Regions from separate parts of the Nostoc sp. ChiQUE01b genome, predicted to be linked through region 1. Evidence: predicted binding sites of a transcription regulator. Region 1 holds the regulator's gene; the other holds the start of a gene.
What was found. The regulator NtcA, encoded in region 1, controls nitrogen genes in cyanobacteria. The targets are predictions, from matches to a motif close to TNTGTANNNNNNNNTACANA.
Positions count from the first base shown of each region.

Region 1 (7,329 bases):
TTGAGCGTTGGGCAATCCAAACATGACTCCATCGTATCCATCATGCTCTGCAAACGAGTACAGCTTTCTCAATCCCAAGCCATCCTCGTAAAACTCAACCACTTTTGCCAGTTTGTCGGTTGGTCTAGCAATTCTAAACTGAACAGCGGGAAAATGTGTATTATTTGTGTTCATATTACCTTTTCATTGAACGACAGAACAACAGACACAAAGGAGACAAGATGTAGTAAAGATGTGGAGCAGCTTAGTATAGCAAAGTGCTGAGTGCTGAGTGCTGAGTGCTGAGTAGAAACTCAGTATTATCAAAGGTTTCAGCAACCAACATAGTCCTAACCTATGCTTCGACTGCTATAACTCCTAACTTATTGACTTGACTCTTCACTCCTTACTCCTCATTGCTGATTCCGTGAGGCGATTTAAGTATCTTTCGATTAAGAGAATAGCAACAATGTCATCTATGGGTCTTGGAGGCTGTCGTAGACCCTGTGGTAATAGCTTGATTAGCCCTTTGGGCGGAAACATTTGCCAATAGCGATCGCGTGCTTCTAAGGTTGTGTAGCGCTCATCCACTAAAATAATACTCAACGGTTCTGTCAATTTTTGATATAATTTCTCTCTCCACTGTTTGGCTGTAGTTTGGTCGCCCATGACCATCAAAGAGATCGGAAACCTTTGACGCAGTGTCTCAATGGTAGCGATCGCCTCTTTTGCTAGCACGACTTGATGATAATACAGTTGCCGATCCAGTCCCATCACCGCTAAACCACACTTATCTCGACCTGGATCAAACCCCAAGATGACTGGTTGGGTTGGTGAAAATTCACGGAAATTCATAATAAATTAAAAATTAAAAATTAGAAATGTACCCTTACAGGGATCTTGCTGGGCGTAGTGTCTGCTAAATAAAAAATGCAGCTACAGCAACTATTCTGGCTGCTGTTCAATATGTTTAAATCTTACTAACAACAGTGTGCAAATAATTTTTTAAGTACTAAAAATAATTTTTCCGTTAACTATTGCCACCAATTTTACTCTCAATGGCCCGGCTGTATAAGTATCCTCTGCTGCGATTGCTTTGATCTCCAAGGGTTGATTATACTGTCTTAGTTGGCTGACAAAGCGCAGAAAAGTCCCCTCTACTTGCACATTTTCGACAATTCCGGCATTACGGGCCCGAAATTGGGAAGCAGAAATCAGTATTTCTAGCCGCTGCTGTAACTGATAAGATGTCATGGTTTTGGAATCAGCAGTAGTCGTGGCTAGCACCGCGCCTCCCGAAAAAACCAGTTGATTCTGGGCTGTATCCGCGAAAAATTCTATCTGCTTTTCTCCCCTAACATAATTACCAGCAGAGAAAATTCGCACGACATATTCTTTACCATCGCCAATCTGCTTGCTTAATTGATCGACTCTATCCTGGGTCACGCGCAGCAGCTCTAAATTTGCCGGATTTGCTCCTGGCTCGCTTAATTCAAGGTTGGCGTTGCGATTGGCTTCTTGTAAAAGTTGTACCACTGCCTGACGAGCAGCAGCAGGTTGAGTAACACGAATTACAGCAGCCGACAGAACTTGACCACGAACTAAGGCCAGCTTGCCCAAACGCAGGTCGCGGTAAGACTGATAATATTTTTCCAGTCTGGCAACTTCCTGTTCTAGTTCCTCCTGTTGTGCTTCCAATTCTTTGAGGCGCGATTCTCGTTTGGCAATCACTTGCTCTCGCGCTGTAATTTCGACATTACGTTTTTGAATTAGTTGATCGAGTTGAGAAATTTTTTGATCGCGCTGTTCTATGGCTTCTTGACGGTTAGCAAGTTCGCGATCGCGTTTTTCAATTGCTGTTTTGGCTTCGTCAATGGCTTTTTTCGCTTCCGCATAAAGCCGTTGGCGTTCTGTCTTCAGTAGTTCAACTGCCGCCTGTAGTTCCTTTCTCTGGTTGTAAACACTTTGCAATTCAGCTATGGCTTTTTGGTATTGAGTTACCACCCGATCTAGCTGACCTTGAGTGCGTTGGAGTTGAGTTTGGGTTTGGGCTTGTTGACTAATGGTGCGGTTCAGCTGGGCTTGCGTTTCCCTCTGTTTGGCATTTGCCGTCTGCAAGGATTGATTAATTGCCTGCAAGTCTTGTTGTGCCTTTGCTTGAGCAATTCTTGCTTGGTTTAGCTCGCTCTCTACCTGACTTTTCTGAGTTTCTGCGGTTTTTAGCTGTTCTCGCTTCTGTCTGAGGTCTTTTTGAATATCCTCTAACTCAAAGACTCCTTTTCGCAAGCCTTCGTCGGCAGCGAATAAAATCCCTAAAGTTGATGCGGAAATTAAACCACCAGTAAAAATTGTTACTAGTATAGCGGTATTTTTCGGACGAAGCTTAAAAAGTGAGAGGCGGGCTTTGCCAACTCGTGTGCCGATGCGATCGCCAACAGTGGCAATTACGCCTCCCAGAATCAAAATTGCTGCGATGAGGATGTATCCGGTGGTCATCTTTAGCTACCGAAATCCTTCCAGATACAGCCTACTACTTTTAAGCATTGTCTGGAAAGAAGTGGAAATTGGCAATAGCTGAAATTATTCAATTTTAGATTTACCTCTAGCTATTAGTGTCATTTTTCAAAATACAACACGCGCCGATTCCCCTTCCTCCAATTGTTTTTATGTGAACTGCCTACTTAAGGTAACAGGTTTATGCACAGTAATCTTCTTTTTGTGGATGGAAATCATCTTTTTCTCACGCAAATCTCCCAGTAGCCTAGTAACAGTAACACGAGTTGAACCAATTGCCTCTGCGATCGCTTGATGAGATAACTTCAGATCAATTGTGATCCCATCTGCACAAGGAACGCCAAAATCCCGACAAAGAATTAACAAAAAACTCACCAACCTAGAACCCATATCGCGGTGGGCAAGAGTTTCAATCATCATCTCTGTTTGTAAAATTCGCGAAGACAGACCTCGCAGCATTAACATTGATAATTCTGGATTTTCCTTGAGTGCTTGCTCAACTTGTTCAATTGGTGCCGACAGTAATTCCACAGGGGTAAATGCAACTGCATGGTAAAACCTATCCGATTTATTTCCTGTCAGCAATGACAATACACCAAAAACACTATTTTCTCGCAACAGTGCTACCGTTATTTCCTCTCCTGCCTCGTACACCCTGGAAAGTTTCACAGCACCCTTTAAAAGAAAATAAACTCGTTCGGCAGGATCGCCAGGAAAAAAGATCGTTTTATTGCGTTCAAACGTTTCCACAACTGGCGGAAACGCCCCGGTCGCCATCTGACGAAAAACATTTGCTAGGGCTTTATCTTGTGTCACGATCATCTCCCTTCCCCTACCCAATGCCGGAAAAACAAAAACTGATTACCTAAGAATACACCTGAAAAATGAATAAAGCACCGTCAACCTTTCTGTACTTTCCTATACTCAAACTAATCTCTTCATAACTCTTTGTTTATAATGATACATAATTGTTGATCCTTTCAGCTACTACTTGTTGATAAGTAGTTCCAATAGCTGTATTCAAAAGGTTTTTTGAAGAACAAATAAAGATATCTTGAGAATATCTTTATAAAAAATCAAGATTTTTTTCATAGAAAACACCCTTAGCAATATTCATTTTTGTCAATCCTGTATAAAACAAAGACAAAACGTGCCTCAGATTCTAGTATGCTCCTAATGATCGATCGCATTAACAATTTATATGCTAAATCTGACTGGAAAAAATGCCCTTGTTACAGGTATTGCCAATAACCGCTCGATCGCCTGGGGCATCGCTCAACAGCTGCACAAAGCTGGAGCAAACCTGGGTATTACCTACCTACAGGATGAACGCGGCAAGATGCAGAAAAAAGTCGCAGAATTGGTAGAACCTCTTAACCCCAGCTTATTTCTTCCCTGTAATGTCCAAGATGACGAACAAATTAAATCTACCTTTGAGACAATCCGCGAACAGTGGGGAAAGCTAGATATCCTCATCCATTGTCTGGCTTTTGCCAGCAAAGATGATTTAAGTGGAGATTTTAGCCAAACCTCTCGCTCTGGCTTCAACACCGCCTTAGAAATTAGTACCTACTCGCTGGTGCAGTTAAGTGGTGCAGCCAAACCTTTGATGACAGAGGGAGGTAGCATCGTCACCCTGACATATTTAGGTGGTGTCAGAGCAATCCCCAACTACAACGTTATGGGAATTGCCAAGGCGGGGTTAGAAATGAGTGTGCGTTACCTGGCTGCTGAACTAGGGCCACAAAATATCCGCGTCAATGCCATCTCCGCAGGCCCCATCCGCACTTTGGCATCTTCAGCAGTGGGTGGAATTTTGGATATGATTCATCATGTAGAAGAAATAGCACCCTTACGACGCACCGTCAGTCAGCTAGAAGTAGGCAACGCTACCGCTTTCTTGTGTAGTGATTTGTCCAGCGGCATTACCGGACAAATTCTCTATGTAGATGCAGGATATGAAATTATGGGAATGTGACGCGATAAAGTTAGGAGTTAGGGTGAGAAAGTTAGGAGTTAGAAGTGAGGAGTTAAGAGTTAAAAATTTATAACTCATAACTCATAGTTCTTAATTCCTAACTCATAACTCCTAACTTTTAACTCTTCCACTCCCCATGCAAACAACCAAACTAAATTCAAACTACGATCGCTTAACCCAAACCCCTCGGATTGCCACTATTCACCGCACCACTGGTGAAACTAATGTGCAAGTTACCATCAACCTGGATGGTAGAGGAACTTGCACAGCAGCAACAGGTATTCCGTTTTTGGATCACATGTTGCATCAAATTGCCTCCCACGGGCTGATTGATATAGATGTCCAAGCCAAGGGAGACTGGGAAATTGACGATCATCACACCAACGAAGATGTAGGCATTACTTTAGGGCAAGCTTTGAACCAAGCATTAGGCGACAGAAAAGGCATTGTCCGCTTTGGTAGTTTTCTTGCACCACTGGATGAAGCCTTAGTTCAGGTAGCGCTAGACTTTTCTGGACGGCCTCACCTCAGCTATGGCTTGCAAATTCCTACCCAGCGTGTAGGAACCTATGATACCCAGTTAGTGCGAGAATTTTTTGTGGCTTTGGTGAACCATAGCCAGATGACACTGCACATTCGGCAACTGGATGGCATTAATTCCCATCACATCATTGAAGCGACATTTAAAGCTTTTGCAAGAGCAACACGGCTGGCGGTGGAAATTGACCCTCGTCGTGCTGGTCTAATTCCTAGTTCTAAAGGTGTTCTGTGAAAGGAGTCAAAAGGGGCATGGGGCAAAACAGTTCCTTTTTTCCGAGTTCCCAGTCCTGAGTAAAGAAGCAAGATTCCCAACTCAGCACTCAGCACGGGCTAAACCTTAGCTATCCGCTAACATGACTCAGCACTCTTGAGGGGCATGGGGCATTGGGCATTCAAAAGAGGCTCCAGGGCCGGGGTGCTGCTCTTGCTAAAGGGAAAACTCTTCTCCCTTGCTCCCTCTGCCCCCTGCTTCCCTGCCTTTTCCCCACTCCCCACTCCCCACTCACTCCCTACTCCCCAGTTCCCGATAATTGACACACAGCTTGGTGATGGTTATTATCAGCCTACCGGGTAATTTTTAATTAATACCAAGCTGATAAATAGTGATTTAACCGAGATGAAGTCTGTTGCAGATGACCCTAATTCTCAACTTAATACGACAGACATTCCGCCAGTAGTACTAACTTCTGAGTTGCGAAAAGTCTATCGCACTGGTTTTTGGCTAAATCAAAAAGTCGTATCTCTGAAAAACTGTTCTTTAACGGTTTACAAAGGCGAAACCTTTGGGTTACTAGGGCCAAATGGTGCTGGGAAAACCACCCTTTTAAAATTGTTGCTGGGAATTATTCATCCTACCTCTGGACGGGGATCGTTGTTGGGTAAGCCAATAGGCGATCGCAGTGTTAAGCAACATATCGGTTATCTACCAGAAAATCCCTATTTGTATGACTATCTCACTGGCTGGGAATTTTTGCAGCTAGCAGCTGGGCTATTCCAAATTCCCCAAAGTATCCAACGCCAACGTATTCCTCAACTGCTGGAATTAGTGGGTTTATCCCAAGCCGATGCCCGTAAAAAGTTGCTGCGTCGCTATTCCAAAGGAATGCTACAGCGTGTTGGTATGGCACAGGCGCTAATTAACGAGCCAGATTTAGTTTTTCTGGATGAACCAATGTCTGGTCTCGATCCGGTGGGACGCTACCAAATGCGGGAAATTATTCTGGCGCTCAAAGCCGCTGGTAAGACGATTTTTTTCAATAGCCACGTTCTGAGTGAAGTAGAACAGATTTGCGATCGCATTGCCATCCTCGCTCAAGGTGAACTAATTTGCTCTGGTTCCCTCAATGAACTTTTAGGCTTCAAAAACACATATCACGTCAAAGGTCAAGGTGGTAACTGGGAAATTCTCAAAAAATGGATACCCACTCTCATATTTGAGCCTGATGGTTCCTGGCACGGTACACTACAAGATGATTACTATGATTTTCTTGCCAGTCTTCGTCTCATGGAAGGTAAAATTATCGCCATGAACTTGTCACGTCACTCCCTAGAAGAATTTTTTATTCAACAAATCCAAAGAAAAAACAACTCATTGAATTAGTTTTGTTGCCAAATAGGAAATTGTCGACTGGCTTAAAGAACAAAACCCAAATTCTGCTTTTTTAAGTTCTCTTTGCCAACGCAACCCACAAAAAATAAAATTCCGACATCTTTTCAAGGTTATTTGTATTTATTTAATGAACTTGTTCCTAATTTTAGTAGTCCCTTACTACTCATCGCAGATTTTAAATATCATTAAATTAACTTTGACAAGAAAACTTTATTCGTAACTACTTGATTGTTGGCTAACAAACAATTTCTTGTAGAAACTGGGTTTAGTTGCCTAAATCCTATATTTTTTGATATTGTTCTATTCAAGCAACATTAACTTTAAGCTAACTTCACTAAAAATTTAAGTTCAATAAACAAATTTCCTCCGGAAAATCACACTTTTCTAGGAAAATAAGAGTGTCGGGGAACTTGAATATTTAGGTATAGTCAAAATAAAAATGTTTAGACAGTACTTTATAGATTGTAGTTTCAGAGTCTCAGGTAAATATGCTTAACAAAAGTTTGTCTAAATTCCTAATTCAGCCAGCTGTCGGTATGGCTTTGTTAACTGCTGTCAATGCCGCTGTGTCATCTGCCAGTCTAGCTCAGGGACAACCATTACCACCAACTACACAACCACCAATCACACAAACACAATTAGATACTAATTATTCATTAGGAGGCGGCGATCTCATCCGTGTAAATGTATTTGAAGTGCCTGAATATAC
Region 1 is NZ_JAVRBM010000008.1:166,282-173,610, reverse strand. It holds gene RMY63_RS08365 (VOC family protein) at 1-174, opposite strand, end outside; gene RMY63_RS08360 (Holliday junction resolvase RuvX) at 379-834, opposite strand; gene RMY63_RS08355 (DUF3084 domain-containing protein) at 985-2,475, opposite strand; gene ntcA (global nitrogen regulator NtcA) at 2,644-3,315, opposite strand; gene fabI (enoyl-ACP reductase FabI) at 3,695-4,471, shown strand; gene hisB (imidazoleglycerol-phosphate dehydratase HisB) at 4,608-5,243, shown strand; gene RMY63_RS08335 (ABC transporter ATP-binding protein) at 5,628-6,611, shown strand; gene RMY63_RS08330 (SLBB domain-containing protein) at 7,109-7,329, shown strand, end outside.

Region 2 (7,329 bases), on a different contig from region 1:
CTGATAAACCACTCCAGTAGACTGCCTGGTTTTGGCTATTATCGCGTTCCATAAAGATTAGGGAACTACATAATCCAATCATCAATGTGCTAAAAATTACTTGTATACCAAACTTCCATATCTCTAGTTTTTTCATAGTGTAAGACCTCCAATAAAAATTAATTCACCCTAATAACGCTTCTAATATCACTCTTTAGATGGGTGCTAATATAAGTAACTGGTATTAGTCTTCACACTGTATTTTGATAATTTCGGAAAAGTAAAATCAACATATTTGAATTATTGCCATACTACCTCTGAAAAAGAGGAGAAAAGAAGTCAAAAGAATTGCTGATTTTTGACTATTACCAAAACAGTGCTGAGTAACTCGGCTTAGAGTCAAAAGTAAAATCAACAGACTAGGCATATAGGGTCTAAAGCCCCTAAATTTATTTGTGAAAAAATAAAAATATTTTTTAAGGGGGACACTCATGCTGAAAAAAAGCGAAAAACGCGGTCTTGGGCAAAGCCCCAAGTGGAGCGATTTTTCAAGACAATATGTCCTTGTTTCAATCCCCCCGCAACGCTTAGGAGTTGTACTCAGCACGGGCTAAACGCCCCGCTTCCGCTAACAGCACTCAGCACTACTGAACTTTTCTTCCGACTCCCTTTTCTAAGGTCGGTTAATGCGGTTGAGTAACCAAAGTGACGCCACCAGCCCTGCAAAGTGGGCTGAGACAGTGTTGGTGTTTGCCTGTACTACAAGCATATCTAGACCGCTAATAATCCGGGTAGGGTCAAAAAATTGGGTAGTTATCGCTTGCGGAGATATGGATCGTGCTACCAGTGTTCCAACGATCGCTTGCGCCCCTAAAAGAGTCACCAGCGTTCCTCCTAAATTCACCCACACCCCTAAGCGTAATACTTGCACAGTCTCGCTTTTCCGAGGCCGGTTGCTGGGATTGGAGGATTCCAATTGCTTGCCAATCCTAGTGTAACGGTAAGCTAAATAAATCCCCCCACCTAAAACAACCAGTCCACAAATTGCTAAAAATACGCCAAAACCAGTCCCAGGATTATTACTAGGACTGCCAGTTCTTTGATTAAAGATGGCGAACAGCAGCACAATTATGCTAGAAACAACGCCTAATACTAGCTGAATCCAGAAGCTAATCCAACCTGTAAGGCGAAAAGTTTGGGCAATTGCCCTAAGAGAAGAGGAAGATGATGGGGCATCGGGAGTTTGTGACATAGCGAGCCAATGTGCTGGGTGCTTGATTAAAGGACGCGAAGACGAGGGGACAATGGGACACGGGAGAGTTCTTTCCCTACGTCTCCCCTCTTTTGTCTTCTTTCTCCTAGTCTTTAGAGCCTTCTTTGATAAATTTACTATCACACTTGCCAAATAAGACAAGAAATTCTGCGATCGAGGAAATCAGAAATGTTTACTGCTTAAGTGTGTATACTGACGCAGCAGCTTGATCCCAGATATATCCCATAGCTTAAGATTTTAGAATTTGCATTGGGAAAATCACTGTAAAACAAAGTGTTTATTAAGTTTTACAGACAAAATAGCATTTTACCTGTAAAATTTCTTCGATGGCATCTTATTGCTTAAGCAGTTCTAATAAACTCGGCATCGCTTAACACCAAAACAGTGACTTCCCCACTGTCTGTTCCCTCCTCACCATACCTGATTTAGCTTGGGTAGGAGAATACTATCCTATACCCTGAAACTCACAAACTAGTTCCACAACTTCAAAGGCGTGGGCAATCATTTGGTGTTTTCGCTTTGGAAATTTAGCTTAAGTAGCTTTATATATTACTCATCTAAGAGTAGCACTATATACTGACTACGAGGATTGTAGACCTTACCCTAAGGCATTTTTTTAGCCATTCACTAACCATGAAACTTGAGGATATATATCAATTTTTTGAGAATCCTCCGCCAACTTACCTTTGTCAGGAACTAGCAGTTTGTTACATACTGTCTGTTTTATTACAAGGTGAATCCTACGGAACCGAGTTGATCGAGCAATTAGAAACTAAGTATCCCGTCTATCGGCTTTCAGATACCGTACTTTATAGTGCAATCAAATTTCTGGAAGACCAAAGGGCAATCACTGGATATTGGAAGAAACTCGAAGGACGTGGACGCCCCAGGCGGATGTACCAAGTTTCTCCCGAATGGCAAGTTCAAGCTCAGGATTTAGCTTTTCTTTGGCAAGACTACATCAACGGGAGGAAAAAGTAACAAATAATTGATAATGAATAAGTCTCCTCCAGTCAAACACTAACAATTAGTTATGGATACTGCTATTCTGCCATCTACGTTCCTGCTAACCTTGTTGTTATCGGTTGGGCTGTTTTTCTTTATTCGTGCCTCGACTAAAGACCGTACAGAGATGGCCCAACTAGTATCTGAGCAAGATGAAGCTGTTTTAATGTCTCAATTAAAAGAGTATTTTCGATCGCGGTCTTACCAAGTGGCAGTGGTAGACCGAGAACAAAATCAGGTAACTTTTGAAGGTAATGTTCGTCCCAGCTGGTTCTTAGCTATATTTCTAACTTTACTGGCAGCTACTGGGATTATTTGTCTATCTCTGGTTGTATCCCTGCTTTTTCCTAGCCTCAGTACCCTTGTTCTGGCGATGGTACTGCTGTCGCCTTTAAGTGGTCTATTTTATTGGAAAAAATCTGGAAGACTTGAGAAGGTGTCGCTCAAAGTAGAAACAACTCAGAGCGAACAAACCTCCTCAAGTAAAGTCACTGTAGTCGCCCATCGAGATGAACTCAGCGAGTTGCAGAGGACTCTACAGCTCAAGCCTGGGAAATAATTGTTGATTTTTGCGACCATCTCTTAACTATGATATGCAGACTTCTGACCTGACCTACTCTTTAGGCTATGGAAAGTAGGAAGGAGAAAATCAAGACTGCTGCTTTGTCAGTTTTCCCCACGACTTTGGTCATGGGGAAAAAATTTAAATTCATTAACTCAAATTCATTGACAGAGCTTACTTAACCATCTACGGCATCAGAGCACAACTTCACTAGCACTTTTAGACGCACTTGGCTCTATACGCACTCCCTTCTGCATCATCAAAGTAGTATCAACCCATGCAATCTAGCGTGGTTTGAAACAGGTTCACTTTCCAACTACCTGGATTAGATTTACTGGCAAATCAGCTACAAACTAAAAAAAAATTAAATTTTGCATAAACTTAGCAATTTTGCCAGTTAGATAGTAGTCAGGAGCCACATTCAACGCTCAAGATGACCATCTATGGGTTCACCGACTAGCTAAAGCAAGAGGTTCTTGACCTGGCGAAGGTTCTAACACCCTCAAACTAGGAAACAAGAAATGGTTTTCCTCTACGTATTGAGCACCAAACAGTCCCTTTTCTGCCCAAAAATAACGGTCTGTGGTGTGTTCGTTTCGCTTTACGAGTAGCAATGCTGGTGGCAATATCCCTTCAGCTTGAATGAACCTTCTCGCTGCTGTCACAGGTTTTTCTTCGCCACTTTCGATGCTATATTGAGGCACATGTTCCAGAATGCGCCGTCCTTCCTGACGACGACGACTTTTTCTTTTGCGTCTCCTTGCCAACCTATTGTCCTCCTCTTTCAAGCTATAGATTGTAGTGATAGCTACAAAATCCGTCGTCATTATATAGGTTCTAGTTCAGAATATCAATAGTTTTTAACGTTTTAATATAAGAAAGTTAATATTTTTGGAAGATAGAGAAAATAAAATTACCTAAGAATATAATCCCCTAGTACAAACCATCTCTAAGAAAATTTTAGTTAAGCTTTATGAAATAACTGAGGTAAAAATTAAGTATCCTCTCTTACATCATGCCTCAAAATCTATAATCTTGAGCAAAAGCTAAAAAATGTTAATGTCTGCCAGTTCCGATTTTCTTGCTCTGTGTCGAGAGCAAATAGCGCTACTAACCCAAGGGCTAGGAGCAACTTTAAGTATTGTATACCTAACACAAGAATTGGTAGATACTCCTTCTGGCGATGCCAAACTGATTCCTATGGTGATTTACCCGGAAACAGCATTATTACCCCAAGGTGAGGAAACTATTGAAGCGACGGCATACAAGCAACTTCAAGTTGGAAATGCGTTTATATTACCCAATCATCAGAGAAGGTTATTGACAGCAGGTTCAGAATCTCCAACTTCGTCACGGGAGTCTGAGATACCAGATGCGTCTCAACCCGATTTCAAAGAAGAATACCTACTTAGTGGCAACCAAATTGTTTTACCTTTGATTTATGAGGGTGTGATGATGGGGTTACTAGTGACAGGTAGGAAAGACCGGGTATGGAATGAACACGAGCAAAGTCAGATTCAACGGATAGCCCAAACATTAGCGATCGCTTGTATTTTAGATCAGCGCCGAGCATGGTTTGAGCAACAGTTGCATGAACAACAAATTATCCAAGAAAAACAACGGGATTTGCTAGATAACCTGTTGCATCAGTTTCGTAACCCATTAACAGCATTGCGGACTTTTGGCAAACTGTTATTGAAGCGACTACGACCAGCAGATGCTAACCGAGATGTGGCAAATAGTATTGTCAGAGAAAGCGATCGCCTTAAAGAATTACTACAACAGTTTGAGCAAGTAATTGACTTGACAGAGGCAGATTTAGCACCACTACATCTACCGGAAGATGGAGTATTTGTAGAAGCAACTATCCAAAAATCCGCTAAACCGCCGTTATTATTACCGGGAACGGGAGATAAAGCAGTTGACTGCTCCCTAGCAGATATATTAGAACCATTATTAATATCAGCCAAAGCGATCGCCCAAGAGCGAAAGCTAAAACTAATAACTGAAATTCAACAGAATTCATCCTTAGTACGTGCCAATGTCAAAGCATTGCGAGAGGTATTGACTAATATTATTGATAATGCTTTGAAATATACTCCCAGTGGTGGTAAAATTTTGATTCAGGCTGGGCAAGAAAAAGCTCATTTTCAGGGAATAGTCATTAGTGATAACGGGCCTGGCATTCCACCTCAAGATTTAGAACATCTTGGAGAACGCCATTATCGAGGTGTACAAGCGCAAACAGAAATCCCCGGTACAGGTTTGGGGTTAGCGATCGCTAAACAATTAATAGAGCAAATGCAGGGCGAAATCGAGATTTTCAGCCCTGCAATCAACTCTAAATTAACTTCACCTGATAGACCAGGAACCACATTTATTATTTGGTTACCGGAAGTTGAGAATTAGTCTATTGAGAAGGGGTTATCCCGTTTTACCTTCACCTTGAACGCTGCTCGAAATCATCACCTAAAATTTATGATTTTTAACAATCAAATAGCTAAGTATTTATTCACATTATAGTTAGCATTTCATCCAAGCGTTTTGTACTATTACCTGACTGTACTTCTACCAGCGAAGAAGTTAGCTTATCAAACTCTAGAGATACACCTATCTGGCTATTATTTATTAATTTAGACAGTGTTGGTATTTCTTCAAGCACCTCATCACTAGGATACGATCTAAGAAGAACAATTTCGCCGTCATGGCTATTGAGAAAATCAGTAATATTATGCTTGAGTTTCTCAATGTCCTCAAGAAGTAAATTAATTCGCTGCTTATTTCCTTTACGATTATAATAGGAATTATCACTTTCTTTAACAGTCAGTTTTAGATAGATAGAAGCAATTCTATCAAGAATTTCTTGAATTTTAGACGTTTTTACATTTTTTGGCTGCTTGCTCCAATCAATCTTAGTAAAAAAACTCTTTTTTTGTTCATTAGTTCTTTGTTCACTATATGCTTCTCTGATCTTTATTTTCTTATTATTAAGAGAATTATTCATAGTCAAAAGACTATTAACTATATCATTTATTCCTGGTTTATTGGAAGTATTATTTTTAATGCCTACAAAAAATATATTGTATATATAAATTGCGATCATATTTAAATAATAAACACAAGGATCTATATTTTGGTAGTAGACAATTTCTCTGACTATTTCACTATTAGTAATATTGTTGATCATTCTCAATACTTCATCTTCATCTTTATTATCTTCTTTAAACGAGATGGGTTTAAAAGTTAAATTAAAGCCTTGAGAAGATTCAACTTGCAACAAGATGTTTGTAGTATTATTTTGAGGCTTTAATATAACCCAATCTCCCTTTTCAATATTATTTCTATAATAAGATGAATCTAAAAATTCATATTCATATTCTTTATTTTCTAATTCTTTAATTTTAATTTTCCGACGCAGAAACGCTAAATAGTTTGGAACAAAAGGATTTCCCAGATCGCGAGTAATTTTTGTATATACAGAGTCACCTCTTAAATCTTTGTGATAAGACTCTTCCGTCTTGTATGCCTGAAATCTGATATTCAGGTTTTCTGGTTCACGATTTGTCTCTCTAATAATCAAATTGCTAGGATGTAACTCACTAAATGAGAATGAATTCTGCGAGGATAAAGATTGCAGGGAGCGATTAACTAACTCACATATTTTATCCAAATACCAAAATCCTCTTACCAAACGAGCAGGTAATTTATCCTTATCCAAGTTCTGTAGTTCTTTGAGTGCTTCTAAAAAACTTGTAGTAGATGAATTATTTTCCTTTTCCCAATTGCGGCGATAAAGACTATTATTTGTTCTTCTAAAGTCGAAACGTCTACTCACCTCCAACTCCAGTATTTTATCAAGCACAAGCTGCACAGCTATTAGATCAGAACTGTCATTGCTCAGGGTATAAAAAGTATTTCCTGCTTTGTAAAGTATGCACTTTAGAATAATCTCAACAATTTCGCGAGGAGCATAAGTTGTTGAATCTTTATGAAGTTTAAAAGGCTCAAATACCTGAACTAAACTTGGTTCACTAGATTGAAGACTAAAAACCTTTTCATAGTCTTCCATTATTTCATCAACTTTTTTCTCCTTTTTGTCATAAATTACTCGAATATTATCATAAAAACGCTCTGGCGATTCTCCACAAGTAAGTAGATCAAATAAAATAGCTCCCAAACCAAATAGATCGGTTTGTATGCCTTGCCGTTTGTACAATAGAATCTGTGTTTTATGATCGTTATTGATATTTTTAATAGCCTCATCATTTACATGAAGAACAATACGTATTGGTAAGTTTTTATCAATATAAATTGAATCAATTTCATACTCTTCTTGATTCTTACTAAAAACTACAAAATCTTTATCTCCAATAATTGAATCACGAAGTTTAGGATCGGTACTAATCAGCTCAACTTTTTGGTTTTCGCTATCTACTTGAATGTCTGCATCACAAATATCAAAATAGTCTTTTTGTTCGGGCGAACGGTAGTGACGTGTTCCCAGAGGTAA
Region 2 is NZ_JAVRBM010000004.1:173,878-181,206, reverse strand. It holds gene RMY63_RS04740 (hypothetical protein) at 1-136, opposite strand, end outside; gene RMY63_RS04735 (DUF3611 family protein) at 653-1,231, opposite strand; gene RMY63_RS04730 (PadR family transcriptional regulator) at 1,886-2,233, shown strand; gene RMY63_RS04725 (cofactor assembly of complex C subunit B) at 2,286-2,816, shown strand; gene RMY63_RS04720 (DUF3155 domain-containing protein) at 3,269-3,586, opposite strand; gene RMY63_RS04715 (GAF domain-containing sensor histidine kinase) at 3,873-5,228, shown strand; gene RMY63_RS04710 (protein kinase domain-containing protein) at 5,332-7,329, opposite strand, start outside.
Region 2: the regulator NtcA is predicted to act here: its motif matches at 3,615-3,634, upstream of RMY63_RS04720 (DUF3155 domain-containing protein).